Regions from separate parts of the Ligilactobacillus sp. LYQ139 genome, predicted to be linked through region 3. Evidence: predicted binding sites of a transcription regulator. Region 3 holds the regulator's gene; each other region holds the start of a gene.

The links. The regulator Rex, encoded in region 3, represses fermentation and respiration genes when NADH is low (regulators of the CRP and FNR family bind a similar motif). The targets are predictions, from matches to a motif close to TTGTGAANTANTTCACAA.
Region 1: a site for Rex is predicted at 3,654-3,671, ahead of ACI3E1_RS03695 (class II fumarate hydratase). Genes of this name have one in related genera too.
Region 2: a site for Rex is predicted at 2,871-2,888, ahead of pdhA (pyruvate dehydrogenase (acetyl-transferring) E1 component subunit alpha). Genes of this name have one in related genera too.
Region 4: a site for Rex is predicted at 3,541-3,558, ahead of ACI3E1_RS05620 (alanine dehydrogenase). Genes of this name have one in related genera too.

What each region holds. Positions count from the first base shown of each region.
Region 1 covers NZ_JBJFZW010000003.1:45,951-53,557, reverse strand. The annotation lists gene ACI3E1_RS03705 (ECF transporter S component) at 1-532, opposite strand, end outside; gene ACI3E1_RS03700 (flavocytochrome c) at 661-2,067, opposite strand; gene ACI3E1_RS03695 (class II fumarate hydratase) at 2,082-3,470, opposite strand; gene ACI3E1_RS03690 (MarR family winged helix-turn-helix transcriptional regulator) at 3,724-4,197, opposite strand; gene ACI3E1_RS03685 (CopY/TcrY family copper transport repressor) at 4,265-4,714, opposite strand; gene ACI3E1_RS03680 (glutamate decarboxylase) at 4,869-6,269, opposite strand; gene ACI3E1_RS03675 (TetR/AcrR family transcriptional regulator) at 6,539-7,048, shown strand; gene ACI3E1_RS03670 (ABC transporter permease) at 7,032-7,607, shown strand, end outside.
Region 2 covers NZ_JBJFZW010000005.1:69,567-77,173, reverse strand. The annotation lists gene ACI3E1_RS05605 (ECF transporter S component) at 1-249, shown strand, start outside; gene ACI3E1_RS05600 (deoxynucleoside kinase) at 340-1,074, shown strand; gene ACI3E1_RS05595 (CPBP family intramembrane glutamic endopeptidase) at 1,212-2,141, shown strand; gene ACI3E1_RS05590 (universal stress protein) at 2,245-2,781, shown strand; gene pdhA (pyruvate dehydrogenase (acetyl-transferring) E1 component subunit alpha) at 3,062-4,153, shown strand; gene ACI3E1_RS05580 (alpha-ketoacid dehydrogenase subunit beta) at 4,156-5,133, shown strand; gene ACI3E1_RS05575 (dihydrolipoamide acetyltransferase family protein) at 5,151-6,473, shown strand; gene lpdA (dihydrolipoyl dehydrogenase) at 6,477-7,607, shown strand, end outside.
Region 3 covers NZ_JBJFZW010000006.1:64,141-71,747, reverse strand. The annotation lists gene tsaB (tRNA (adenosine(37)-N6)-threonylcarbamoyltransferase complex dimerization subunit type 1 TsaB) at 1-124, shown strand, start outside; gene rimI (ribosomal protein S18-alanine N-acetyltransferase) at 108-683, shown strand; gene tsaD (tRNA (adenosine(37)-N6)-threonylcarbamoyltransferase complex transferase subunit TsaD) at 683-1,720, shown strand; gene ACI3E1_RS06435 (ATP-binding cassette domain-containing protein) at 1,800-3,746, opposite strand; gene ACI3E1_RS06430 (redox-sensing transcriptional repressor Rex) at 3,907-4,548, shown strand; gene ACI3E1_RS06425 (LysR family transcriptional regulator) at 4,622-5,506, opposite strand; gene ACI3E1_RS06420 (DMT family transporter) at 5,679-6,596, shown strand; gene gap (type I glyceraldehyde-3-phosphate dehydrogenase) at 6,598-7,607, shown strand, end outside.
Region 4 covers NZ_JBJFZW010000005.1:77,736-85,342, forward strand. The annotation lists gene ACI3E1_RS05610 (APC family permease) at 1-1,063, opposite strand, end outside; gene tdcB (bifunctional threonine ammonia-lyase/L-serine ammonia-lyase TdcB) at 1,149-2,177, opposite strand; gene ACI3E1_RS05620 (alanine dehydrogenase) at 2,202-3,311, opposite strand; gene ACI3E1_RS05625 (PTS glucitol/sorbitol transporter subunit IIA) at 3,681-4,058, opposite strand; gene ACI3E1_RS05630 (PTS glucitol/sorbitol transporter subunit IIB) at 4,060-5,070, opposite strand; gene ACI3E1_RS05635 (PTS glucitol/sorbitol transporter subunit IIC) at 5,082-5,633, opposite strand; gene ACI3E1_RS05640 (transcriptional regulator GutM) at 5,649-6,167, opposite strand; gene ACI3E1_RS05645 (PRD domain-containing protein) at 6,168-7,607, opposite strand, start outside.

The DNA.
Region 1 (7,607 bases), on a different contig from region 3:
TCATTGCTAAAACCACCTCAGGAATTCCGTTAGTCGCCACCACCGTCAACAAATACGGCAATAACGCATGGACGGCCACCCCGTATAATGCATGCGCATGTCCCCGATACAGTAGGTAGATGAAGCCCAGTACTAATACAGTATTAGTAAGGGCGCCACTCCCCGCCGCCACGGCGGCACCAAGTTGCCGGTGCTGTCGGCCCAACCGCTTAAACACCATTCCCGCAACCACGCCAACCAAAACCCGGGGGAGCACGGAAACAACCGGATTAACCATCACCAAGGCTGCCAGCGGACTTGTCGGCCAGCAAAACGCTCGGAGCCAGTCGATTACCCCCCAAATCCCCCCAATTAAAGCACCAGCCCGGGGGCCAAAAATTACCGCCGCCACGGCAACCGTAACGGGGATCACCGTAATACTTAAGGGGCCAATTGGAATATACCCTAAAAACGGCACAATGTTTTGGACAACAATGATCGCCACCAACAGCGTCAGCGCGACCATTTTGCGCAACCGTTTCTTTGTATTCATCAGTTTTCCCTCCTCATTGGCCCTTATTGTACTACATTTATACCTCAAAACGGGGATCACCGCTAGGGTCCCTGAAACCCGGTGCGGTCATCCCCGTTGATGACTACTAATTTTTTGCTGGTTAGCGCCTACTTATTCTGGTGTTCCCGGACAAACCGGGTAATTTGCTTGCCGGCCTGCTGCCCAAAGATTACAGTATCAGCAATGGAGTTCCCCCCGATCCGGTTGTTTCCGTGCAAGCCCCCGGCAACTTCCCCGGCAGCGTACAATCCTGAAATAACCCGCCCGTTCGTGTCGTACACGCGGGTTTGCGGGTCGATGTGCAAGCCCCCCATCGAGTAATGAATGGCCGGCGCAATGTGGATGGCGAAGAACGGTCCACCCGTAAACTGGTGGTTCAAACCAGTCGTCCGCCCAAAGTCTGCGTCGTTTTGATCAGCAACCACCGTGTTCCACCGGTCAATCGTGGCCGTTAATTTGTCCGCCGGAACACCAATCTTCTTGGCAAGGGCGTCAAGCGTTTCGCCATGCTCGACTAACCCAACGCTGTCATAAAAATCGATGGCCTTAGCGTGGTCACGAACATCTTGATTAAAAATCAGGTAAGCACTCTTTTCTGGCAGGGCCGTAATTGCCGCAGAAACCACCTTCCGCGTATCCAATTCATTAATAAACCGCTCCCCCTGGCCGTTAACCAGAATGGCGCCTTCCCCCCGCACAGCTTCTCCAATCAGGTATACATGTGGGTTATCCTGCTGGACGGTTGGGTGAATCTGAATAAAGTTCATGTCAACGAGCTGGCCGTCAACCTCTTCCGCCAGTTTCAAGCCATCACCAGTGGCCCCTTCTTGGTTGGTTGTTTTGTAGTTTACCAGATCCGGCCGGTACTTCTTGATGAGATCCTTAGCGGCCCCAAACCCACCAGTAGCAAGAAGAACCGCCGGTGCCTTCACGGTTCGTTCCTGCCCGTTTTCATCGGTCAGCTTTACGCCGGTGACCCGATTAGCATCATCGTGTAACAGCTGCGTGACTTTTGTGTTATTAAAGACCGGAACGTTGTCTTCCTGAACCACCTGTAGCAGGTGCTTGATAAGAAACGCTCCAATTGGCGCCGTGCTGGCAGGCCGGTGGGCCCGTTTCCGGCTCATCCCCCCGGTAATCGTCACGTCCTCAAGCTTAATCCCATGGTCAAAGAGCCAATCAACCGCAAGGGCAGCATGGGACGTGAAGTAGCGCAACAGATCCTGATCATTAAGCTTCCCACCGCCCTGGTACGTCTCGGTGTAAAAGTCATCAATGCTGTCGACAATTCCATGCCGCAGTTGCACGTTTGTTTCCGCCGCATTCATCCCTGAAGATGCTCGGTTGGAATTCCCCCCCAGCTTCTCCATCTTCTCAAAAACTGCCGGTTTCAAGCCAAGTTCCTTAGCCTGAATTGCGGCCACCAGCCCGGTCGCTCCAGACCCGACAATTACCACGTCATACTGATTCTTCAGCATGTTTGCGCCCCATGGTTGGTACCAAAACTTCGCCATTTCACTTACCTCCGTTAGTCATCCTGATCAATGTTTGTCATTTTCAATGGGTCAACCCACTCGTCAAACTGTTCAGCCGTTAGCTTTCCGGACTTCAGCGCTGCTTCCCGCAGGGTTGTTCCTTCCTTATCGGCCTGCTGCGCAATCTTTGCACTGTCGTGATAGCCGATATGCGGCGACAAGGCCGTAACGGTCATCAGGGAGTTATCAACGAGCTCTTTCATCCGCTCCTCGTTAACCGTCATTCCGGCAATCATCTTGTCGGCAAAGCCCATCATCGTGCCCCGTAACAGGTCCGCGGATTCCAAGAAAGCCGCAATCATCACTGGCTTGTAAACGTTCATCTCAAAGTTCCCCTGGGAGCAAGCCACGTCAATCGTCACGTCGTTCCCCATTACGCGGGTAGCCGCCATGGTAATGGCTTCCGCCTGCGTTGGGTTCACCTTCCCCGGCATAATGGAAGATCCTGGTTCGTTAGCCGGAATATTTAATTCGTTGTACGCCGCCCGCGGACCAGAAGCTAAGAATCGCACGTCGTTAGCAATCTTCATCAGATCGGCTGCCAGCGATTTAATGGCCCCGTGGACCACGTTAATTCCAGAGTGAGCCGCTAACCCGTAGAACTTATTGCTCTTAGCAGTAAAGTCAAAGCCGTAGTACTCCTTAAACTTAGCAGCAATCATGTCGGCAAAACCCGGCACAGCATTTAAGCCCGTTCCAACGGCGGTTCCCCCAATCGCCAATTCAAGTAAGGTATCATCCAATTCCTTTAAATAGTCCAGGTCATGCTGAACCATGCTGACCCAACCGCTTACTTCCTGACCAAACGTCAACGGCGTGGCATCCTGCAGGTGGGTCCGCCCAATCTTAACGGTCTTCCAGTACTGCTTTTGCTTCTTGGCTAACTCGTCAATTAGGTGCTGAGCGGCCTTCTCAAGTTGAGCAACCGCCTCAACTGCTGCCACGTTCATTGCCGTCGGGAAGGTATCGTTTGAACTTTGCCCCCGGTTAACGTCATCGTTGGGCAGAATCTCGATGGACGGATCCAGTTGCATCGCCTTGTTAGCCACAACTTCGTTAACATTCATGTTTGTTTGTGTTCCCGAACCCGTCTGGTAAACGTGCAACGGAAAATCCGCCCGCAGTTCATCATCACTAAGGGCAAGCAGACTGTCGACCGCTTGAATAATGAGTTCACCCTTTGCCTGGTCAATATTCTTTAATTCCAGGTTGGATTCAGCAGCGGCCTTCTTGATGTTTAACATTGCCCGAATAATCACAATCGGCATCAACTCGCCCGTTGGGAAATTGTTCCGACTCCGCTCGGTCTGTGGCCCCCACAATGCCTCGGCGGGAATTTTAACTGGACCTAGTGTGTCCTCTTCAATGCGATATTCAGTCATTGTACTTCCTCCTTAAAGTGAGTTAATTGTTACCTATCCTACATCAAAAATAATACAGAATGACCAGTTTTATGTCAACCCTTACATTGGCTTAATATAGGTGTTCTAATTGATATTTATCGCCGTGTTTAAGCTTAAATTACCGTGCTCCTTTCCTGAATTTGTGAAACTATACATTTATTTTTTTGAATTCATTCTCTAAAAAAACGGTGACCCTCAATTATTCGGATCACCGCTTAGCTAGAAGCACAAATTAATCTTTCCGCTTCTTATTTTCCTCAATTCTTTTATCAAGCCCGGATTGCCGTAACAACGTCACCGTCTCCTTTAATACCCGCTGGAAGGTTGCGATGTCATCAGCGGAAACCTTTCCCCCCAGGTCTTCTTGTAACCTCTTCCAGAAGTCATCACCACCAGCCCGCATCATTGAACGGTACTTATCCGTGACAAACAGGTGCGCAACTCGCCGGTCTTTTTTATCCATCACCCGGTCAATTAACCCTAAACTAACCAACTTTTTAACATGGTAGTTAGTGTTGGGTGTTGACTGATCCAACAGGTGAGAAACCGTTCCAATCGTTGGCTTTCCCAGTTGATTAATCGCTTCCAGGTAACAAATATCAAATGCTCCCAAACGCTCCATTTCACTGTCGTCGTTGCCGCTAATCACCTGATGCAGATGGAGCTGCTGACTTAAATCCAACATTAGCTTTTCAAACGTTGCCATTATCAATAACCTCCAATAACCTCTTAATTATTTCTTAGTATATTACATTTTAGTTCTATCTACAAAACTATTTTATCGCTTTTGGTTTCTCCTGCTGACACTCCTGCGGCGGGAAGAGGCAATTACACGATAATGTATCCGGAGCGGTCTTTCGCCGCTTGGTTAACAACCCGATGAGGCGCTCAATGTCCGCCGTCGTTAGGGGGATGTTCTGAATTACATGGATTAGTGCCCGGCCAGCATGCCGTTGGCAAATCTTATCGAAGCTCATCTTCAACTGAGCATCAATTGTTGCCTGCTCTCCTACCACTGCCCGGTACAGGTACCGCCGACCACTTTTCCTTGCCACAACGTATTCCTTATTCACCAGTCGGCCTAACAAGGTTTTAACGGTTGCCGCCTTCCACCCCTGCTTTCTGACTAATAAATCCGCTAACTGCTTACTGGAAGCTTCGCCTAACGACCATAACAGACGCATAACCTCCCATTCTGCATTGCTAATTTCAACCTGGCTCATCGTTTTCCTCCTCCAGTAATTAGTACCATTATCCTACCATTTTCTGCCAAGTCCATTAACGGCTAACCTTAAAATCCTTCCGTTCCAACATAACAGCAAAAGCGGCAATTCCCCCGTTTTTCGCAATAAACCAGGGTTAATTACCGCTTGTTGATTAATGGGTAAATCCATACGTCTTAGGCGTTTCCTTTTCATGAAAGACCAGGTGGCTATGTTCCAGTTCATTCAAAGCGGCATGAAGGTCCTGCACAAAAGCGTGTGCCATATTCATCCCAAAGTCCGCCCGCACAACTAGCCGTTGGATAACGGTTTGTTGTAGGTCTTCTGGGAGCGGATAAGCCGGGACTTGCCACCCCTTCATCAGCAGCCGATCCGCCAAATCATACAGCGTCCACTCATGCTGCTTCGCCGGATTTTCCTTATAACACACAATTGGGAGGTGACTACCATCATTTAATATTTCAAAGAAACCGGTCTTCTTCAGTGCACGGGCCAAGTATGTCGCCACGTTATTCGTTCGCCGGTGGATATCACGGTACCCTTCAAAACCAAACCGGATAAAGTTATAATACTGGCCAATAATTTGAGCAGCGCTATGAGAGAAGTTAATTGCCATCGTTGGCAACTCACCGCCCAAATAACTCACGTTAAAGATCAAATCCCTTGGCAAGAAGCGTTGGTCGCGCCAAACAACCCAGCCAACTCCCGGATAAACTAAACCGTACTTATGACCTGAAGCGTTAATTGACACAACGTTCTTTAACCGAAAATCCCATTCTAATTCTGGTTCTGTAAACGGCGCAAACAATCCCCCCGACGCTCCATCTACGTGAATGTAGACTGGGTATTCGGAATGCTTATTATACTCCGCCACCTTTTCATCTAACCGTTTAATATCATCATACTGGCCGGTATAGGTAATTCCCATAATTCCTACAATCCCAATTGTGTACTCATCAACATAATCCATTACGTGATCAATATCCAATCGCAAGTGCCCTTCATCAAGCGGAACCGCGCGGAGTTCCACATCCCAATACTTGCAAAATTTCTCCCAGCATACTTGATACCCGGCTGAAATAACCAGGTTGGGCTTTTTCGCGGTTAAATCGAGACCCTTTTCTTCAGCCCGCTTACGCCACGCGAACTTCAACGCCATGCCCCCCAACATGCAGGCTTCTGATGAGCCTACCGTGGAGGTCCCCATGAACCTTTCGTGCTCCTCATCAGCATGCCACAAAGCAGCAATCATATTAACACAGCGGTTTTCAATCTCCGTGGTACGAGGATACTCAGACTTATCAATGGCATTCTTTTCAAGCGTTTCAGTCATTAACTTAACTGCTTCTGGTTCCATGTATGTTTGGCAAAACGTTGCTAAGTTTAACCGGGCGTTTCCCTCGTCTAGTAACTCATCATGAACCAACTGGTAAGCCACCCGCGGCTCAATTGGTTTTCTTGCTAACCGATACTTAGGGAGATCATGCCCCTCACCAATTGAGCCAAAAATCGGCTCAAGGTCGCCGGTTTCCCGGTCTTCTTTTCCGTATAACATCGCCCTCACCTCACTAATAAACTAAACAGTTATCTGTTTACCATCATTAAACCGCTGTAATTTCATAAAAGCAACGGTCCGCCTTCAAGATAGTCCGGTTTCTTTTTGCTGATGAACCCCGCCAACCATTAATCCCAAGCCAAACGCAAGCTAATCACTGCCTGGTTCATCATTCCTTCGTCAACGCATTAATGTTGACACGGTGTCACTTTATGTGATAAGCTACAAGCATCATCCGGTGACACCGTGTCACTGAAAGGAGTGTTTTTATGGCAACACCAACGTTTGCCCATTTGCCCGCTGCCAAACAAGAACGGATTCTCGAAGCGGCGCGCACCGAATTTTCTCGTTATAGCCTTGCTGAGGCACAGGTCGCCCGAATTATCAAGGATGCCCAAATTTCGCGGGGTGCATTTTATAAGTATTTTACCGACCTTAAAGACGCCTACCACACCGTGTTTCAGGCGGCTATGACCACCGTTCATGCCCCCATTAAACACGCAATAACCAGTCCAAGCGAGCTTGCCCAGTTCGTAACGGCTATTCTCGCCTCCCCCTATGCCGCGTTTTTGCGCCTGTACTTTACGGTCAACGAAGGGGTCATCAATGCCCATCCCGCTTTAACCAACCTCGCCCCGGTTGAATGGGCGGCTACCGTCCTTGCCCACGAAACGGTTCGGGCCGTTCTGGTTACGCCCGCTAACCAGCAGGACTTACTTCATCGCTATGCTACCGCAATTAATCACCTAAAGGAGGACCATCATGTTTCTCGCACTTAAAGAAATCACCCACGAAAAGCTCCGGTACGGGCTCATCGTCGCCCTGGTAACCCTGGTAAGCTTTTTAATCTTCATCTTAACCAGCCTCGCCCAGGGACTTTCCAACCAAAACACGGCTGCCATTAACTCGTGGCACACCCGCCAAATTGTCCTTACCAAGGACGCGAATACCAACCTGGCCCAGTCGTTGATTACCACTAAAGACGCCGGTAAACTTCACTTAGGGGCGAACGAGGCGTACGTAGGGCAAGCGCCGGTTGTTTTAAAGGGAACTCACCGAACCAAGCAATCTGCCCAGTTCATCGGCTTGGCGCCCCACCAATACATCGCACAGCACTTACAACTAGTGGCAGGTCGCATGCCCAAAACAAACCATGAAATCATCCTGGACACTTCACTAAAAAACGCCGGCTATCAGCTCGGTGATCACGTCCGGTTAAACACGGTGGCCCAGCGCTTTACCGTCGTTGGGTTTACCAAAAACGCCAAGCTTAGTATTGCCCCGGTTATTTATGGCCGGTTGGCAAGTTGGCCGCAGCTCAAAAACATTCCCGCTGGA
Region 2 (7,607 bases), on a different contig from region 3:
TTAGAAGGATATCTCGTTGGAAAATTATATAATAAGCAACATTATTGGTGCTTATTATTGGCTAACCTTAGCGGAGCGGTGATTATGGTATTGGGATATTTCATCGCTGATATCGTTTTATACGGAATAACAGCAGGGGTCCTCGGGATTTTTACTAACGTTGTGCAGGGAATTGCCGGTTCAATTATTGCTGTGGTATTAGTTCGTGTCTTAAAGGACGTTAAGTTTAGGAGACGGCCAGAATCATGAGTTTGTTTTGTAAATTCTGCTCGTTCGCTCCCCCAACATGTGGTAGAATGGGAAGGCACAAACCACAATAGAAAGGATGCTTCAGTCATTTTGATTACGTTATCAGGGATTATTGGTTCGGGGAAGACAAGCCTAACCAAGTTATTATCCGCGGAGTTAGGATCAACGGCTTTTTACGAGCCGGTCGAAGATAATCCGGTACTTCCGTTATTTTATAAGGGAAATGAAATTGCTGCGAAGAAACGGGCAGCAGGTGACAAGGAAGCGACTAATCCGTATGCTTACTTACTTCAGACGTTCTTTCTTAACCGGCGCTTTAAGATGATTAAGCAGGCGATGCGGGAGGATAATAATATTCTCGACCGGTCGATTTATGAGGATGAAATCTTCATGAAAATGAACACTGAGATGGGGAACGCTACGAAAGTTGAATACGATATTTATAAGAGCCTTCTTAATAACATGATGGAGGAACTCCCGATGGCGGCACATAAAAAATCCCCGGATTTGATGGTTAACATCAAGGTTTCATATGAGACGATGATGACCCGGATCCGGAAGCGTGGCCGGGATTACGAACAGATTGAGCAGGATCCGTCGCTAGTTGATTATTACCACCGTCTTCTTCGTCAGTATGATGAGTGGCGGAAGACGTATGATGCTTCCCCGTTATTGATTATTGATGGTGACCGGTACGACTTCATGGCTAGTTCACAAGATCGGGTAACTGTTTTGGAAGCCATTGAGCAAAAACTAGTTGACCTTGGGAATCTCGATGAAGCAACGATGGTAAATCTCCGGAAGAAGCACCAGCAGACTTTGTAGTAATAGTTTATTATTCGTCCTCAGCGCTAATTAAGGGGTGCTGGGGACGTTTTATTTGGGTGGAGGATTAATAATGTTTTTCTTGCGAAATTATTGCAGTCCAGTATAATAAACTTACTATAATTAGGAGGAGAATTATGATGGGCGAAAGAGAACGACAAGTACGTCGAACTATGAGTAAGGCTGGCTGGGGCGCAATTGTTTATATTTTTGCGTTGAACATCGGGGTGTTCCTTATCACGACAATAATAATGCTGCTTCGCGGGCAAGCTTTTTCGATGCGGGCGGTATTGTCTGCGGTACTCAGCAACGGTTGGGCGTACATGATTGCTGTGGGAGTGGGGGTTGGAATTTTGATTTTGGGATCGAATCATCAACTCCGCCACCAGTACCTTCATGCACACGAAACGCAAATGACGTTGCGGGCAGGGGTGGTGATCATTGCAGCCAGCATTGCGATTCAATTAATTATTGGAATCTATGGAGTAGGAATTGAAGCCATATTGAACCAGCTAGGCTTATCTGCAATGGATCAGATAAAAGAGGCTAGCCAGCTGGGAATGCGGTCGGTAAGTATGCTGCTGTATGCGGGATTGTGTGCCCCGGTTTGCGAGGAACTTGTTTTCCGTGGATTTGTGATGCGGCGGCTCCAACCGCTTGGAGCAAAGCTAGCAATCGTAGTATCAGCCGTATTGTTTGCGTGCGCTCATGGGAATATTATTCAAACCCCGTTTGCGTTTTTAATGGGACTGCTGTTGGGTTACATTGCCTTTCGTTACGGAATTAAGTGGTCAATTGCGGCCCATATTTTCAACAACTTGGGGCTAAGTATTGGTTTACAGCTAATTGAGCGGTTGCACATTCCGTTCTTTATGGTGGCTTTTACGTTATTGAGCGGTATAGCGCTAATTTGGATAATTGTTCGTTACGGCCGGCGGGCAATCTCCTGGTGGCGAGGGGAGCGGATTCAGCGTGGTAACTTACTGGCTGCTTTAAGTCGACTGCCCGTGATTATAATGTATGCTTACGCCCTTGCGGCGATTATCGGAGGAATTCAGGTAAAGTAATCGATTTTTTTGAATTTATTGGGGGAAATCGCCGACCATCCCTTGAAGTATCATTGTGAAAACGTTATCCTAAAAGTAGGTAAAAGAAAGATGGTGAGTCGTGATGGAAGAACAAACGTATGACCGGATTTTGGTTTGTATTGATGGTTCGGACAACTCCTTTGTTGCCCTCAACACAGCGATTGAGACGGTAAAACGGACAGGGGCCGTCCTGGACGTTTTGCGGGTGTTGGACTTGAATGCCTTGGAATACGGCGGGGCAGGGATTGCCCTTGACGGGGAAAAGGTATACGAGATTGAGCACCGCAACGAGGACTTCATGACAAAACTTAAACGGATTATTGTGGAGAAGCGGGGCCTTGATGCCGATAAAGTTCATGTTCATTTGCGGTTTGGGAATCCTAAGAACGTTATTGTGAAGGATTTTCAACCAGAATACCAAAATGACCTGATTATTGTTGGAACGAGTGGGAAGACGCTTATTCAGCGGATTGTTGTTGGATCGGTGGCTTCGTACGTGGTGCGAGCAGCGCGGTGCGATGTGTTGATGGCGCGGACAACCAATGCTGATTACCAGCAGGTTCGCCAGCAGGTTGATGAGTTAGAGGATGACTTGGACATTGAGCACAAGCGGCGGTAAACGTAAAAGCAGATATTGATGGAGGAGCTACAATCTAGGTTGTGGCTCCTTTAATTTATGTAATTAAATTAGTAAGACTTAAAAGGAAGATGTGCTAATTATCACAAATTATGGTTAAATCATCTTTTTATGCTATGAAAATCCCTATAATTGTGTCTTTTTATTGAAAATAGAAATGAAGAAAATTCACAAAATTTACGAACACGAAGAAGCACGCTATAATTAGGATGTAAACGGTTACTCAATAAAAGGAGTTTCACATAGACGAGGAGGCAGTCAGATGGCAAAACTTGATTTTGATAAACTCAACGTTTCCCCAGAGATTAAGACCTACCAGGTGTTAGACAAAGAGGGAAAAGTAGTTAATCCAGATTTAATGCCCGACTTAACTGACGAGCAGTTGGTTGAATTATATAAGCAAATGTTGTGGTCGCGAATTTTAAATGACCGTTCCACTAAACTTAACCGGCAAGGACGATTAGGCTTCTTTGCGCCGACTTCAGGAGAAGAAGCTAGTCAAATGGGATCGAACTTTGCGATGGAAAAGGAAGATTTCTTGCTCCCGGCATACCGGGATGTACCGCAGTTAATTCAGCACGGTCTACCGCTTGAGAAGGCCTTTTTGTGGTCGCGGGGGCACGTTGTTGGAAATGAGTATCCGGAAGGCCTTAACGCAATGCCACCGCAAATTATCATTGGAGCCCAATACGTCCAGACGGCCGGGGTTGCTTTGGGAATTAAGAAGAATGGGAAGGCAAACGTTGCTTACACCTACACCGGTGATGGTGGGACCTCACAAGGGGACTACTACGAAGGAATGAACTTTGCGGGAGCATTTAAGGCGCCAGCAGTTTTCATTGTTCAAAATAACGGGTACGCAATTTCCGTTCCGCGGAAGAAACAGACAGCTGCGAAGACATTAGCGCAGAAGGCCGTTGCTGTCGGAATTCCTGGTGTTCAGGTTGACGGAATGGATGCCCTGGCTGTTTACGCCGTGACAAAGGCTGCCCGGGATTGGTCAGCAGCTGGGAACGGGCCGGTATTGATTGAAACGTTAACGTACCGGTATGGACCGCATACGTTATCTGGAGATGACCCGAAGCGGTACCGCTCAAAGTCTGAAGAGGATGAGTGGCATAAGAAGGATCCGGTTATTCGGATGCGGAAGTTCCTTGAAAGCAAGAAACTATGGGATGATAAGCAGGAGGCCGCTTGGAGTGACGCGGTCAACCAACAGATTGATGCTGCGATGGAAAAGGTTGAAGCTACTCCGGCGCAGAAGATCAGCGAATTCTTTGAGAATGAATACAATGATGTTCCTGCTAGCGTTCAGGCAGAAGCGGACAAATTCAAAGCAAAGGAGGCCAAGTAACAATGACGAAGACAACGATGATTAAGGCGATCACTCAGGCGCTTGACCAGGAAATGGCGCGGGATGATAAGATTTTAGTTTTCGGTGAAGACGTTGGGAAAAACGGCGGTGTGTTCCGGGCCACTGAAGGGTTACAGGCAACGCATGGTGAGGAGCGTGTTTTTGATACACCGTTAGCCGAATCAGGAATTGGCGGTTTGGCCTGTGGCTTGGCTCTTCAAGGATTCCGGCCAGTTCCAGAGATCCAGTTCTTTGGGTTTGTTTATGAAACAATGGACGAAATCGCTGGTCAAATTTCCCGGGAACAGTTCCGGATGGGGGGAACGCGGAAGATGCCAATTACCATCCGGTCACCGTTTGGTGGAGGGGTGCACACACCAGAACTGCACTCCGACAGTTTGGAAGGATTAGTTGCTCAGTGTCCGGGATTACGGGTGGTTATTCCAAGTGATCCATACGATGCGAAGGGATTGTTAATTTCTTCCGTACGGTCGGATGATCCGGTTGTTTTCTTGGAACACATGAAGTTGTACCGGTCATTCAAACAGGATGTTCCGGACGAAGAGTACACTGTTCCGCTGGACAAGGCAGCCGTTAAGCGCGAAGGAACGGACGTTTCCATTATCGCGTACGGTGCAATGGTGCGGGAAGCCTTAAAAGCAGCTGACCAGCTTGCGAAGGACGGGATTAACGCCGAAGTTGTAGACCTGCGGACGGTTGCACCATTGGATGAAGAAACAATCCTTGCATCAGTTAAGAAAACAGGCCGGGCTGTATTAGTTCAGGAAGCTCAGCGACGTGCAGGAATTAGTAATCAGGTCGCTGGGTTAATTGCTGAAAAGGGAATTCTGTCATTATCAGCCCCGATTGCTCAGGTTACGGCGCCAGATACTCCGTACCCGTTCGGTGAAGCAGAGGGTGCGTGGATTCCAAATACCCGGGATATTGTTGCCCAGGTTAAAGAAACGGTGAATTTCTAGAACTGAGGAGGAACGATATGAGTAAGTATGAATTTAAGCTCCCTGATATTGGGGAGGGAATCGCCGAAGGAACAATCGGCGAGTGGCATGTTCAGCCAGGCGACAAGGTCGAAGAAGATGGTGACCTAGTTCAAATCGAAAACGATAAATCTGTTGAGGAAATTCCGTCACCAGTGAGTGGGATTATTAGTAAGATTTTGGTTCCTGAAGGAGATACTGCCAGTGTTGGTGACCCGTTGGTTGAAATTGAAATTGATGGGGATGTTCCAGAAGATGCCGCTCCAGAAGAAGACGATGCGTCATCCGCGGCACCGGCCGTAGAAGAGTCAGCATCGTCCGCACCTGCGGCACCGGCTGCCGAACAACCAGCAGTGAAGCCGGCGGCATTTGTAGCCCAGGACCACAGTTTACCGGTTTTGGCAATGCCCGCTGTTCGGGCCTTTGCACGCGAGCATGACGTTGATATTGCCCAGATTAAGGGAACCGGAAATCATGGTCAGGTTCTAAAGAGCGACGTGGAAAACTTCTTGCAGAATGGTGGGGTTCCACAACCGGGAGCTGCTAAAGCTGCTGAAAGTGCTCCGGTAGCTACAGTTTCGGCATCACCTGCACCACAGCCGATTGCAACTGATGCTGACTGGCCTGATCACCGGGAAAAGATGTCCGGTGTTCGGAAAGCAACCGCTAAGACAATGGCAGCCAGCTGGTCCCAGATTCCACATTTCCACTTGTACGATGATGTAGTGGTTGATAAACTGTGGGATCACCGGAAGAAATACAAGGAGATGGCCGCTGACCGAGGAATTCACCTGACATTTATGGCCTACATTACGAAGGCGTTGGCAATTGTAATGAAGGAATTCCCGGTATTAAATGCGTCCCTTGATCTGACAACTAACGAAATTGTTTATCACGACTACGTTAACGTTGGAATCGCAACGGATACTGACAAGGGGTTATTCGTACCAAACGTTAAGGATGCGGATAAGAAGAGTTTGTTTGCCCTTGCACGGGACATTGCCGATAATGCCACGAAGGCCCGGGATGGCAAACTGACGTCAGGTGACATGGCCCACACAGGAATGTCAATTACAAATATTGGCTCTCTTGGTGGTGGCTTCTTCTCACCACTGATTGCACCGCCGAACGTTGCAATCCTTGGGATGGGAAAGATTGTTAAGGAACCGGTTGTAGTGGATGATCAGATCCAAATTGCCCGGGTACTGAAACTCTCGATGGCCTTTGATCACCGGATTATTGATGGTGGAACGGGTCAACGAGCAATGAACCGGCTGAAGGAGTTACTGAGTGACCCGGCACTGCTGTTAATGGAGGGATAGATAATGGTTGTTGGTGATTTTGCAATTGACTTAGATACAGTTGTTATCGGAGCGGGCCCCGGCGGCTATGTCGCTGCTATTCGGGCCGCCGAAATGGGCCAAAAAGTCACGGTTATTGAACGTGAATTTTTAGGTGGTGTTTGCTTAAACGTTGGGTGTATTCCATCTAAGGCACTTATTGAAGCTGCTCACCGTTATCAAAGTGCCATGCACTCACAGGATATGGGATTACGGGTGACGGCTGCTGAATTGGATTTTTCAAAAACCCAAGAATGGAAGCAGTCTGTGGTTGATAAAATGACCGGTGGTGTTGGAATGCTTTTTAAGAAGCACAACATCGACGTAATTTGGGGCAATGCTTACTTGAAAGATAACCACAGTCTCCGGGTAATTACGGATGACAAGGCGCAAACGTACACGTTTAATAACTTGATTATCGCAACCGGAAGTCATCCAATTGAAATCCCGCACTTTAAGTTTGAGGGACGGGTTATTGATTCAACTGGCGCCCTGAGTCTTCCAGAAGTGCCGAAGGAATTGGTTGTTGTTGGTGGGGGTTACATTGGAAGTGAACTAGCCTCCGCATACGCTAACTTAGGGGCTCACGTAACGATTCTTGAGGGTTCGGATAGTATTCTTGCAAACTATGAAAAGGACCTTGTTAAGGTGGTTGAGCACCATTTCAGCAAGCAGGGAGTTGACATTTATACGAACGCTCTGGCAAAAGATGCTGATCAAGATGACGCCAGCGTTACCGTGACAGCCGAAATCGACGGTGAGGAACGGGAATTGAAGGCGGACTACTGCATTGTATGTGTTGGGCGGAAGCCAAATACGGCTGATATGGGAATTGAACAGGTTGGTATTCAGTTAGATGACCGGGGCCTAATCCCTGTTGATAACCAGGGGCGGACAACGATTCCAAACATTTATGCGATTGGGGACGTTGTTAAGGGCTTTGCGCTTGCTCACAAAGCTAGCTATGAAGGCAAAGTTGCGGCTGAAGCAATCGCCGGGAAGAAAACGACGGTTGATTATCATGCAATGCCGGCGGTTTGTTACACGGATACGTCGATTGCAACCACTGGATTGACGGCCGATCAGGCCCGGGAACAGGGCTTAGACGTTAAGCAA
Region 3 (7,607 bases):
GCCGGTAGCAAACGTTGATGCGTTTGTTCCGCGGTATCTGCGGTTGACCCAGGCTGAAGCTGATTGGTACCAGCAACATCCAGAGGAAAAGGGGCACCTAACCAACTATGTGGAAAAATATTAAACAATTAACGACCGCCATTACTCAGCGCCGCCAGCGACGGGAAGCACTGGAATTTCAGAATCACGATGTGCAGGTTGAACACGATAATTACTTGGTTTGCCGGGCGGTTGTTCCGGATATTCCGGAAATGATTACGCTCGAACAGGCGATTTTTCATGGACACGCGCCGTGGTCGGCTTCTCAGTTAGAGCGGGAATTAAACGACCGTCAACATTACATGTACCTTGCATTCCGGCACGATGACCGGTTAGTTGCTTTTGCCGGGTGCCGGTTTGACTTAGTAAGCGGAATGGCTGATATTACGCGAATTGCTGTTCTTCCTCAATACCTTCACCGGGGAGTGGGGGAACGGTTGATTCGGGGCCTAACGCGGGAGGCCCAACAACACGGATGTCAGCAAATTAAGCTTGCGGTAAAGGAGACGAATACCGACGAACAGCACCGGTATGCCCGCGTTGGTTTTGGCAAACGACGGACGGTTAAAAATTACTATAAGTTAACCGACCACGAAGCCGAGGATGCGATTGAAATGCAGTACGATAAGGGAGACCAGTCATAATGGGGAAACGGACCTTGATTTTAGCCTTTGAATCAAGTTGTGATGAAACAAGCGTTGCGGTTATTGAAAATGGCGCGACGATTCTTTCTAATGTTGTTGCTACTCAAATCAAGAGTCATCAGCGTTTCGGGGGAGTTGTTCCGGAAGTTGCTAGTCGCCACCATATCGAACAAGTCACGTGGTGTTTGAACGCGGCAATGCAGGAGGCTCACGTTACCTACGATGATTTAACGGCGGTGGCTGTAACATACGGTCCAGGTCTAGTGGGGGCGCTTTTAGTTGGGGTGGCTGCCGCTAAGGCGGTGGCGTTTGCTCACCACTTGCCGTTGATTCCAGTGAACCACATGGCTGGACACATCTATGCGGCCCGGTTTGCGGGGAGGATTAAGTTTCCGGCGTTAGCGTTGCTTGTTTCCGGTGGGCACACTGAATTAGTGTGGTTAGAAGAAGAGGGTTCCTTTGTTATTATTGGAGATACCCGGGATGACGCAGCCGGCGAGGCGTACGATAAGGTAGGACGCGTTTTAGGAGTTGCGTATCCAGCAGGGAAGGAACTAGATATGATGGCCCACCAGGGGTGTGATACGTTTAATTTTCCCCGGGCGATGTTGCAAGAAGATAACCTTGACTTTAGCTTTAGTGGATTAAAGAGTGCGTTTATTAATACGGTGCACCATGCTGATCAGGTAGGTGAACAGCTTTCACGAGACGACCTTGCAGCTAGTTTCCAACAGGCCGTTGTAGACATTCTTGTGACGAAAACCACGCGGGCTCTTCACCAGTACCCGGCAACCCGGCAATTGATTCTAGCTGGTGGCGTGGCTGCAAACACGGGGTTGCGTAGTCAATTAACGGCGGCCATGCAGGCTTTTCCGCAGGTGGAACTTTTGCAAGCACCGTTACAGCTGTGTGGTGATAATGCTGCGATGATTGGTGCGGCTGGGACGATGCTTTACCGTCATGGGGTGCGGGCGGGCCTTGATCTTAATGCCGACCCGGCCCTTGAGTTCCCGTACTTAGATGAAATTGAAGGGTGATCGTAAAAAACAGACGAGCACGTGGAAGTTGATCATTTTTCCATGCTCGTCTGTTTTAGTGTATACCAAAGCTGCTGATCTATTGTTCGTCCTCTTCAAGGGCTAATGCCGCTTCTTCCCACTCTTGTTCAGCCTCTTTGAGTTGTGGAACAATGGTATCGAGTTGTTTTTGTAGGTCCGTTAGTTTTCCAAGATCATTACTATGTGTAGCCATCTCCTTTTCAAGTTCATCTTTTTGGGCTTCAAGGGTAGCCATCTGCTTTTCCGCCTGCTGTACGGCCCGCTCTAACTTCCGGTGAGCCCGTTGCTGGGCTTTTTGGGTGGCGAAGTCCTGCTTGCTATTTGTTGCTGGAGTGGTTGCCTTAAAAGCCGGAGCAACCTCTTTGGCCTGAGCGGCTTGAAGGTGAGCTTGTTCGTCCCGTTTTTGAACGTAGTAATCGTAGTCTCCAAGGTAAAGCGTACTTCCAGTCGGGGCGAGTTCTAAGACGTTAGTGGTGACCTGATTAATGAAGTACCGGTCGTGGGAAACCATTAACACGGTTCCTGAAAAATCCTTAACCGCTTGTTCTAGAACTTCTTTACTTTCAATGTCGAGGTGGTTGGTTGGTTCATCAAGGACCAGCAGGTTATCGTGGTTTAAGGCGAGCTTAGTAAGTAAAAGGCGCGCTTTTTCTCCCCCGGAGAGGTTGACAACCTTTTTTTGGACATCGTCACCGCTGAAAAGGAAACTCCCTAAAACGGAGCGAATATCCCGTTCCAGCATTGTTCGGTGATCGTCCCATACTTCATCGAGAACGGTTTTATCGGCGTGCAGGACCTGGTGCTCCTGGTCGTAGTACCCCACGGTTACGTTTGTTCCGCGGGTGGCACTACCGTGAATGAACGGAATTATGCCCAAGATACTTTTAAGTAGGGTGGATTTTCCCGTTCCGTTCGGTCCGACGATGGTTAGGACCTGATGTTTTTTTAATTCAAAGTCAATGGGGGCGGCTAATTGATGCCCATTATAGCCAATTGCGGCGTCCTTTACCGTTAGAACGATATTGCCACTTTCCTTTTCTGGGGTAAACGTAAACCGCATGGTTCGTTCACTGCTAGCGGGTTTATCCAGGCGTTCCATTTTTTCTAATTGTTTCCGGCGGCTTTGGGCTCGTTTGGTGGTTGAGGCCCGGACGATGTTTTTATTGACAAACTCCTCCATTTCATGGATTTTTGCCTGTTGTTTTTCGTAGGCCTTCCACGCAGCTTTCTGCCGGTTGGCGCGTTCTTTAACGTACTGGGAGTAGTTCCCGGTGTAGTGGGTGCTGGTGCCATTTTCAATTTCGTAAACCTGATTTACAATCCGGTCAAGGAAATACCGGTCGTGGGAAACAATTAGCAAAGCCCCCTGGTACGATTGAATGTAGTTTTCCAACCAGGTAAGCGTGGCAATGTCGAGGTGATTGGTTGGTTCGTCAAGAATCAGCAGATCTCGTTTTTCGAGCAAAAGCTTTGCCAAAGCTAATCGCGTCTTTTGCCCCCCAGAGAGGGTGTCGACCGGGCGGTCATAATCCTCGGAGAAAAATTTAAATCCGGTGAGAACGGACTTAATCTCTGTTTCGTAACCGTAGCCATTTTGTTCCTTAAAATCGTGTTGTAGCTGATCGTAGTGGTTGAGGAGTTGTTGGTATTGGGGGGCGGTCGGATCCGTTGGGGGATTAGCTATTTGTTCCTCTAACTGGTGAATTTCCGCCTCCATTTTTTGAAGGGGAGCAAACACGCTTAACATTTCATCATATAAGGTGCGCCCCGACGATAAGCCAGCGTTTTGGGCAAGATAACCGATGGTGAGGTCCTTACGCCGAATAATTTGCCCTTCATCTGGTTCAGCTTCCCCCGTTAGCATCTTGATTAGGGTGGATTTGCCCGCACCATTTCGGCCGACTAATGCAATCCGGTCGCCGTCTTGAATATCCAGGTTAACGTTGTGGAAAAGGGTATCAGCCCCAAAGTGGCGGGCAACTTTTTGTGCTTGGAGCAGTATCATGGTATGCATCCTTTCGTTCAGAGTAATAATCCTATTCATTTTAGCATACGTTTTTCGAAAGACGTATAAAGAGATTGTGAAATTATCAGGTTAATTCGTATTAATATCAACGTTTATGTTATAGTTGCTTGTGAAGACTAATTGAAGGGAGTTTCATGGAATGGCAAAAATTCCACAGGCAACTGCGCGGCGGTTACCCATTTACTACCGTTATCTTAATTTTCTTAAGGATGCGGGGAAAGAACGGGTTTCTTCAACGGAACTTGCCGAGGCGGTTAAGATTGATTCAGCAACAATTCGGCGGGATTTCTCGTACTTTGGCGCTCTTGGGAAACGCGGGTACGGGTACCATGTTGATAGTTTACTAGCATTTTTTAAGAAGACCCTAAGTCAAGATAAGTTAACAAACGTGGCGTTAATTGGGGTTGGAAACTTGGGGCACGCGCTCCTTAATTTTAATTTCCATCAGAGTAACAACGTGCGGATCAGTGCAGCATTTGATATCAACGATGATATTACCGGAACAATCCAAAATGGGGTGCCGGTTTATCCGATGGCGGATATGCAAGAGCAGTTGACTATTCAGCAAATTGAGGTGGCGATCCTCACGGTGCCGGCATCCGTTGCTCAAAACGTTGCTGACCAGATGATTGCAGCGGGGGTGAAGGGAATTTTGAACTTTACCCCGATGCGAATTGCGGCGCCGGAAACGGTTCGAATTCAGAACGTGGATTTGACGAACGAATTGCAGACACTAATCTACTTCCTGGATCATTTTGGGCCGAAGAAGGATGAAGAATAATAATTGTAAGGAAGAACATTAAAAACGTGTTCCAAGCAGGTGGTTAAGAACCAATTATTTGGAACACGTTTTTTTATATTTTTTGAAGCATTGATTTAAATTGGAATGTAAGGCGGGGATTATGTGAAAATACTGCAACTTTTCGGATAAAGTCAATACTGAGTTTTTTAGCATCAAGATTTTTAATTGTACTAACGTTTTTATGCATTAGTGATTCGGGCAAAATTGTCACAAATTGTGAAGTCATAATTAACTTTATTAACGCTTCACTGTAATCGACTTCGTGAATTTCTGGTAGTGAAAGTCCCAATTTTCTAAAAATTTGAACTATTCTTGAATGAATAGGACAGTACTGTGGATACATTAGTAATTGAAGTTGTTGAAGATCTTTGGGGGTAACCATTGAAGCGGAAATTGATTGAAGAACAGCAGTTTGCCCAACAACATAATAGGGTTCTTCGTATAAAGTATTACTAAAAATTTGTCCGTGAAGTTGGTCACTGAACGCTTCATCCATAAAAATGACATCAAGTTGCTCCTGGTTAAATGGGGTAATTAATTCATATATTTTATTTGTTGATACATATTTATGTGTTTCTGAAATAATCTTAAGTAACTGGTGGGAATCAAAAGCGGTAGCGATACTATCAAGTGTCCCCACCTTAATATTGTTAAGTGGTGGGGTGGATTTATCGGATGAAAAATAAAAGAGCTTTTGGATAGCCGTAACTATCTTACGAGCCTTAGAATAAAACTCTTTACCGTCATCCGTTAAAGAAACTCCCTGAGATGTCCGGTTTAGCAATTGATGGTTAACTAATTCTTCAAGATGGGTAATTTTTTTACTGATAGCTGGTTGTGATATTAAAAGGCATTCACTTGCTTTATTAATACTGCCACAATCACAAACGGTAATGAAGGTAGTTAGGTTTTCAATATTTAGTGGTGGTAATTGCATCGAGAACTCCTTTAGTATTATAACAATAGGTTATAACAGATATTATACATTGATTCTTCCTGATGGGAAATAATCACCGTACAATTAATGATGTTGAAAAAAGCGCGTTATTTTCAATTAGAAATTTAATAAGGGTGATTAGGAGTTGAAATCAAAAAGTGCGGGACTGTTGATGTGCTTGATTGCTGTGTTAGCGTGGGGCGGGATGTTTCCAATTATGGAGCCAGCGCTGCGGATATTGGATCCATTTTACTTTACACTTTTACGGTATGGTTCTGTAGCCGTTATTTTTGCGGGTTTACTGTTAGTTATTGAAGGGCCAAAAGCGTTTAAGCCGGAAAAACATGGCATTAAATTATGGCTGTTGGGAACAGCGGCGTTTGCGGGATTTAGTTTTTTAGTATTTTTAGGTCAAAAACTTGCAGGACCTTCTGGATCAGTTATTGCATCTGTGATGATGGCAATTCAACCATTACTTGGAGTCATTGTTGCATGGGTGTGGCACCGGGTAAAACCACCAATTTTTTCGTTAGTTGCAATGGTTGTAGCAGCAATCGGTGTATTTATGGTTGTAACGAAGGGGAATATTGGGTCGTTATTGCGGGGAAGTAATACGCTGATTGCTGCAGGATTGATTTTGTTAGGTGCCTTGTGTTGGGTAATTTATACTGCTGGCGGGGCTGATTTTAGCAAATGGTCAATTTTGAGATATTCTGCTTTAACCACTATCTATGGGATGATTTCGGTAGTAGTTATTATCGCATTAGCAACGTCAGTTGGGTGGCTTCGCCTACCAACGATTCATCAAATTCAAGGAGTAAGTGGTGCGTTAGTTTATATGGTTGTCCTAGCGGGTGTGGTTGCTGTGTTTGCTTGGAACTTTGGAAATAGGATAGTCGGTTCAATCAATGGAATTTTGTTTATGAACCTCGTTCCCGTGACGTCGTTTATTATCAGCGTGCTAGGAGGCTACCATATTTCTTCATTTGAATTGATTGGATGCTTGCTTACGATTGTTGCATTAATCGTTAATAATTTGTGTAACAGAAGAAAGGCAGAAGCTAAGAATTATTTAGAGGAGGAAGGATAATATGACAGTAAAGATTGGGATTAATGGCTTTGGGCGAATTGGCCGGTTAGCATTGCGCCGGTTAATTACTTCGGATATGAACAACGTCGAGGTTGTTGCAATTAACGATTTAACTTCACCGCAACAGTTGGCTAAGTTACTCAAGTACGATACGATTCACGGGTGTTTAAATAACGTTGAAATTAACGCTGATGAGAAGGCATTGTTTATTAATGGTAAGCGAGTGAGCGTCTATGCTTACCCTGATGCAGCTAAAATTCCGTGGGTTAACCAGGATGGCGTTGAAATTGTTTTAGAATGCTCTGGATTCTATACTTCTGAAATTAAAGCGCAGGCCCATTTAAAAGCTGGGGCAAAAAAAGTATTGATCTCTGCTCCAGCGGGAGATGTTAAGACAGTTGTATACAACGTTAATCATAATATTTTGAATGAATCAGATACAATTATTTCAGCTGGATCATGCACTACTAATAGTTTGGCGCCGTTGGCGTACTTCTTGAATCAGGACTTTGGAATCAAGTTGGGAACAATGACAACCGTGCATGCTTACACGGCATCCCAAAAATTACAGGATGGGCCCAATAATAATCCGCGGTCAGCGCGGGCTGCAGCAGAGAATACCGTGCCGCATTCAACGGGGGCGGCGAAGGCAATTGGACGGGTCATTCCAGAATTAGCTGGACGATTGAAAGGACACGCGCAGCGGGTGCCAGTAGTTGATGGGTCAATTACTGAGTTGGTTACTGTTCTAAATAAAAAAGTGACGGCTGATGAAATTAATGAGACATTAAGAAAACATACCGTTGACAACCCATCATTTGGTTTTAACGATGATGAGATTGTATCTTCAGATGTGATTGGTACGACGTTTGGCGGTATTTTTGATCCAACCCAAACAGAAGTGACCACGGTTAACGATTTACAATTGGTTAAGACGGTATCGTGGTACGACAACGAATACGGGTTTGTTTGCCAAATGATCCGGACGCTTGGAGTTCTCGCTAATCTAAC
Region 4 (7,607 bases), on a different contig from region 3:
CGGCATCAAATGAACCCGATAAAATCATAATCCCTGCAATCACGTATTGCACTACACCCGATGCCCAAGGTACTCCGGCAGTATTTAACTTAGCAAAAAAGTCAGCAAATGGTAGTTTCTTTTCCTTTCCCATAATATATGGAATACGCATCCCGGTCATCGTATAGCCATTCAACGTTCCGTAAACCGAAATTAAAATGCCAATTGTGACAACCTTGCCACCCATTCCACCAAAAATCTTAGTCGCTGCCGCTGCAGACACATTAAGGTTTCCCATCACTACACTAATCGGGAGAACAAAAAGAAAGACAGCATTAATTAACAAATATGCAGCCATGACAATGCCAAGGCCACCAGCGATAGCTCGTGGAAGATCCTTGCCAGGATTCTTCATTTCGCCAGCAATGTTACCAACATGAATCCACCCGTCATACGCAAACATCGTTGCAAGTAACCCATTTGCAATCGCAGTTGCTAACCCCTTATGAGCACCGGGAACAATTGGAAACAACGAAAACCCCGTATGCCCACTGTGCATAAATCCAAATACAATAATTAATACCAGCGGAATAAGTTTAATAATTAACGTTATGGTTTGAATTGTTCCACCAACTTTGGCGCTAACAAAGTTAAGAAGAAAAACTGAAGCAGCCGTAATAAATGCGATTGGAATAATGTAAACCGCCGATATTCCCAATAAGTTGACGCACTGCGTCCCAAAAACAATCGCTAACGCCGCTACGTTCGCCGGAAAGTAAATAATCGCTTGTGCCCAGCCAGCTAAGAAACCCCAAAAGCTACCATATGAGTGTTCAATATAACGCGTCAATCCGCCCGTTTCAGGAAATGCCGCCGCTAACTCTGCACACGTCAATCCAGCACAAATAGTAATGAACCCCGCGAGAAGCCACACAAACATCGCTAAACTTGATGAACCTGTATATTCTGTAACAGCACCCGCCTTAAAAAAAACTCCCGAACCAATTACAGTACCAGCAACGGTTGCAAGCGCTGCTACACTACCAATTGACTTTTTCATCCCACTTTGTGTCTTACCAGCCATCATTATTAACCTTCCTTCTTAAAAAGGAGTACTAACCGATTAATTAGTACTCCTTCATCCCGTACATTTCCAATAGACAAGTTGTTTAAAACTTAACTTTACTATTTGGGTTCGAGAAGAAATCAATAACCTGTTCTTCACGTTCAAGGTCAACGTTTCCTCCTGAAACCAAACCAACAACCTTCTTTCCTTTGATGAATTTATCATCAATTTTATGCGCTTCGAGCGCAGCAGTTGGCAATGCCCCAGCACCTTCTGCAAGGATTTTTGTCCGCACTAACAAATCTTTCATTGCACGCGCAATTTCCTCTTCACTGACGATTACCATTTCATCAACTAGATTCTGACAAATTGGGAATGTTATTGTACCTGGCATTGCAACATCCGTTCCATCAGCGATGGTAAAGTCATCATGATGATATGTCCGACTACCTTTGTCAATCGAACGGGCCATTCCGTGAACATTCTCCGACTGAACTCCTACCACGTGAACATCCGGATTAAACGATTTTATAGCAGTTGCAATCCCCGACATTAATCCGCCACCACCAACAGGAACAATCACTGTATCGACATCCCACAGATCATCTAAGATTTCTAATCCAATCGTTCCCTGACCAGCGATTACAAGGCGGTCGTTAAAGGGATCGGCAACGGTTAGTCCTTCCTTTTTTGCACGTTCAAACATCCACTCATGCGCATCATCAAAGGTTGCACCATGAATATCAACGTGTCCACCGTATCCTGCTGTAGCGTCCCGCTTTAATTGCGGCGCCTCTTCCGGCATTACAATATACGTTTCAATTCCCAACATTGAGCCAGAAAGTGCAATCCCTTGAGCGTGATTACCAGCTGAGGCTGCAATTACCCCACGCTTTGCTTGCTCTGATGATAAATGCTGCATAAAATTATTAGCACCACGGAACTTAAACGACCCAGTTAATTGCATATTTTCAAGCTTAAGGTATACCTCTCCACCAGTTACCTCTTCGCCCAAAAACCACGAGCGTAACAAGGGCGTCCGCCGGGCATACTTACTAATGTGTGCCCGTGCATCCATGATGTCTTTAATATTACAGTACTTTGCGGTTTTTTCAACCAAAGAATTACTCATTTCAAATCCCCCCAAATTTGATCTTTATAATTCTGTGTATGGCAAATTCAATGAATCCGCTAACCCTTTATTAGTTACATCACCCTTGTATACATTCACGCCTGAACGTAGTGATCCATCCTCACGGATTGCTGCATCAATTCCCTTATCCGCAATCTCCAACAGATATGGCAAATTACCTTGAGCGAGTGCCATGGTAGATGTCCGGGGAACAGCACCCGGTTGGTTAGGAACACCATAATGCACAACACCATATTTTACGTATACCGGATCATCAATCGTCGTTGCATGCATGGTTTCAACTGACCCCCCCTGGTCAATCGACATATCAACAATCACCGATCCCTTTTTCATTGATTTAACCATGTATTCCTTTACCAGCTTTGGTGGCCGAGCCCCCGGAATAAGGATAGTCGAAACAAAGATATCTGCTTCTTTAATCTCCCTAGCAAGATTTTCCTCGTTTGATTTAACCACCCGAACATCCTTACCGGCATACATGTTCTGCAGTTCCTTAATCCGGTCATCATTTAATTCAATAATTACAACAGATGCTCCTAATCCAAGGGCAACTTGAGCGGCGCCTTCAGCCGCATTACCACCGCCAAAGATTACTACCCGACCGGCAGGAATATGAATATCGCCTTCGTCTAACCCAGTAATAAGAATCCCTTCACCTTGGTGTTGTGCTTCTAGATAATACGCTCCCATAATCACAGAACGTTGTCCGGTCATCCTACTGATTGGCGCTAATAATTCAAGTTTTCCGTTATGCACAACGGTTTCTGCCCCAATAGCGGTCATCTTAGCATCCATCATCGCCTTTACAGTTTGTGGAGCTGACGCTAAATGCTGGAATCCCCAGACAATTTTTCCTTCCTTGAAGTATTTGTACTCTTCTTCAACTGGTTCTTTAGCCTTAATCATCAAATTACCCTGATTCCATGCCTCTGCATGGCTCACAATCTTGGCGCCAGCTTCTTCATACTCCTGGTTAGAAAAACCCGATCCAATACCAGCATCTTTTTCTACTAAGACAGTGTTCCCAGAGTTTACCATTTTTTTCACATTCTCGGGGGTAGCAGCAACACGAGCCTCTCCCTCTTTTTGCTCCTTAATGACCGAAATAGTCATACTCATAGTAATCACTCCCGCATAATCAATTACTTTTAGGCTGCAAATTTGTCTGGATCCAAAAGTCGTCTACATGCCTACAACCCCAGTATATATACATATACATATACGTGCAAGCGTTTTCCGGAAAATAAATCAATCAGCAAAAAAATTTTATTAACGAGCGATTTAGTGTACTAATAATGTTGATTGAATTTACAAAATGTAAATCTAAATCGCCTATTTTTATATGTGAAATAATTATCAAATAATACTGAAATAGGCCTTCCATAAAAGTACAATACAAAAAAGACACATTTCGTAAAAAACAAAATGTGTCTTGACTGCATAACTAATATCTGCATACACTAGCTTGCACACCATTAATTCTTAATTACTTACTATTTGAACAACGGTTCCCTTACTTATTATGGGGAAATCCTTTTTTTCTACATATAATGATCCTGGTAAATCAGCTTTCTTCTCACCAGTAAACCTAACGGCAATATGCCCTAGTCTATTTAAGTTATCACTAACCTCATTACCAACTGCTGTAATAACATAGCTTTGATTATCGATTTGCAGTCTCATTCCTGTCGTTATTGGCATGCTTGTTGGAGAAACACGAATTAAAAAACACGACGGCTTTAATGCGCTAGGAGCATTTTCACCAAAGAAAATCAACATATTAATTGAACTAAAATCCAGAGCTTCTTCCCCAATAGACACAACTTGAGTTTTAAAAATCACTTTTTGCATATTTATCATCCTACTTAGCTGAATAAAGCCCAAAACTAGCCAACCAAGCAACAAGCACTCGTGGCACCCCATTTATAAACCTAGAATACAAAACCGAAGTGACCCCAACTTCAACAGTCTTTGCATCTGCCTCCATTAGCCCTAAGCCAACCGGGATAAAGTCGCATCCATTTTGTGTATTAATGGCAAAAAGTGCTGGTAAAGCATATTGTGGCGGAACATGTCCTTTCCCAATCTCAACCCCAATAAGTGTTCCGATAACCTGACCAATTACGGCTCCCGGTCCCAGTAATGGTGATAAGAATGGCAACGAACAAACAAATCCTAAAATCATTAATCCCCATACACTGCCTGCTAGCGGCGTCATAATTCGAGCAAACCACTTGCCAATTCCTGAGCCCATAATAATTCCAATTAATAACGATACAAATGCCATAAAAGGTATAATCGTATTTATTACTGTTTGAACGGCATCTTTGGCTGCCTGATTAAAGACAGCGACAAATCGTCCAACACCAATACCGAGTTTAGCAATAAAGCCACTACTACTCTGTTGAGTAATTGTCTTACTCGTATCAAATGATCCACTTTCCTCTTCAGTTGAAGACAAGGCTACTTGACCACCAGAATTATTACTCATTACCGTATCGTCTTCATCTGCCACGCTAATTTCTTCTACACCCACATTTGAAACGTATAATTCTGGTGTGATGAACTGTGCTAACGGTCCAGATTTCCCTGTAGGTAACACATTAATCGTCTTAATCCCCTTCTTAGGATATATTCCGCAGCGAAGGGTTCCCCCGCAATCAACAATTGCAACAGCAATTTCATCGTCGGGAATTGACGTTTTAAAACCATCAATTTCCTTCATTCCTGTAACCTTTGAAATTTTATCAACAATTGCGGGTTTACTTCCACCCGTTATATATACAATCTTATTTTTCTTTCCTTCCGCTTTAATTACCAACGGACCGCCATATCCACCTGATCCATGAATAACCTTAACTGCCTTATTCATTACTGACCCTCCTAAGCTTTTACATCGATCGTTTTTGAAAGACTAATTCCCGTTGTTTTACATACATACGCAGTTGTATAATCAGTAATCCAACCACCAATAAAGTTCATGACCAAACCAACTAGCAAATAGCGAATTGCTAAGTCCATTGTATTTAAACCTAAATGTTGTACTCCTTGAGCAATGCCTAGCCAAATAAATAATTCCGCCGGATTGATATGTGGAAACACCCCATTACTAGTGTGGCAAAACTGTGCACACGCAGCGTAATAACTCGGTTTATAAAACTCAGGTAAAAATTTGCCCATCGTGTGAGCCATTGGATTTCCCAACATAAAACACGCAAGGAAAGGTAATGCTAAATATCTCATAAAAGGATTTCTTGATGATATTTGTGCGAATTTATTCATCCGCTTTTCACCAACAAGTGCAATAATTGAATTCATTAATACAAGAAGTAGTAATACTACTGGAACAATCGATCCCATCCACTGGATTAATTGCTTTCCTCCTGTTTTGAAAAGCCCCATAAAGCCTGACGCAATATCTACTATTACTTTCATTACATATATCCCCCTCTATTTATTATTCGCTTCTCCAAAGCGACCAATATAGCTTCCTATTGTGCCTATCCATCGCATAACGGCATTTTTAACCGAAATAAATACGGGTAAAGCAAAAAAATTAATATTTACTTGCGATTCATTTTCAGGTAAATTACCTGTCCTGAAATTAACAAAATTGCGATATGCATTTAATAAGCATCCTCGAATTAACGGGTTAAATTGCTTTAGATCCTTATATGAAGACACTAATTCAGGTAACGATTGACCCTTCAAGGAATCTATTGATTGAAAACGCGCAAAGGACGTCACGCCCTTTAGCAACTCTGCACGGTTTATGTTTGCGCTTTCATCAATATTCAATAAAATAATACTTCCAGCTTGTAACCGTTTAGGATTCTTCCCAATGAGCACTTTACCCTGCCGATTCATTTTACGAAACATATTAATAAAACGTTTCAATTGCATAAATCCCAATATAGCTTGAATAAAGAATGCCCCTGCTAAAAATATTCCTAACCAAATAACACTCATTTATATCCCCTCTATTATCTGAACAAACGGTTTACTCGGATCGTAATTTAATAGGTTATTATATAGAACTTTATTATGAGCAACAGAAGTGATTAAATCATATATTCGCGAAACAGTGCTAACCAGCTCATCATTAAGCTGTTCTGGCATCCCAATAACAAAAATTAAACGCACAGGCATCTCTTTATACTTAAAGGGGCGCTTAATTATTCCTATCCCTAAAACTACCTTACTTGTTTGAAAAGCATCGACGGCGTGCGGGACTGCAATCCCGTTGGGAAATAAATTATCGACCGCCGAACCCCTATTTACCCAATTTTTTCTGAAATCATCAGATAGTTGTCCTTCCACAATTAGCTCCTGGATTGTTTCATCCACAGCATTATAGTATTCGTCAGCTTCGATTTTCATGACACTTATATGACACAAGTGAATATTATCCATGTATTCAACCATCGAAGTATCGATAACGGACGCCAATACGTTCCCCCTAAACACCATATTAATATCAACAAGAACGCCATTAGAGCATTCAAAAGGACGCTCAGAAAACACCAATAAATATCGCTTTTTACTATTTTGGAAGTCATCCGGCGTAAAATATTCATCTACATCTATCGTACCAAGGACTTTCTTTACCTTTTCACATATAAATTCGCGTAATGCAGTCCGAATCTTTCCAACGTATGCTATTCGCACCCCCTGTAACCCACTTCTTTTTTCCTCTAATAACATTTGAAAATAAACCACTAAATACGCCAATTCATTTATAGAAACTTCCATTCCACAAAGTTCCGTAACCCCCAATGCAATTTTTCTACCCAATTCATACGCCACAGGATATTTACGGATAACGTTATGCGGTAAAATTTGGTCAATATCAATATGTGCTCGTACTCTACCAATAAGGAATAATAAATGCCACTTAATTCGGTTATATACGTTTTGAAAAATCAAATTGCAACCACTTAATTCGGCTTTTACCCATTTATTCATCCGCAAAAAATTAGCATTCATTTCCTCCTGCACTAACGCCGAGTCCAACAATTGATTTGATTCAATCATAAGCGGCATAAGCAAAAAATCCTGCTCAGCGTTAGTAAGGTTCGGCAAAAGATCATTCACATTATCTATAATCTTTTGTGATTTTTGCGTGTTCCATATTGGTTGCCAGCCATTATTGCTTCCCTCCAAACTAAATCCAAAACTATGCGCTTTTATCAAAGTCTTCAAATTAAGCTTTATCCAGCGCTTAATATTTGCTGATAATCCTAATAAATTAAGAACAGATTCAAAGCTTTCAGGAATTACATCATCGATATCTATTACGTTAATAGCACAATCTCGTAATGCAAAAAGTATATTTAATTGATTAGCTGCTGTAAGTTTTATTCCCCGTCCTGGTTTAACATTGCACTGTACATTTAACGCGGTCAACCT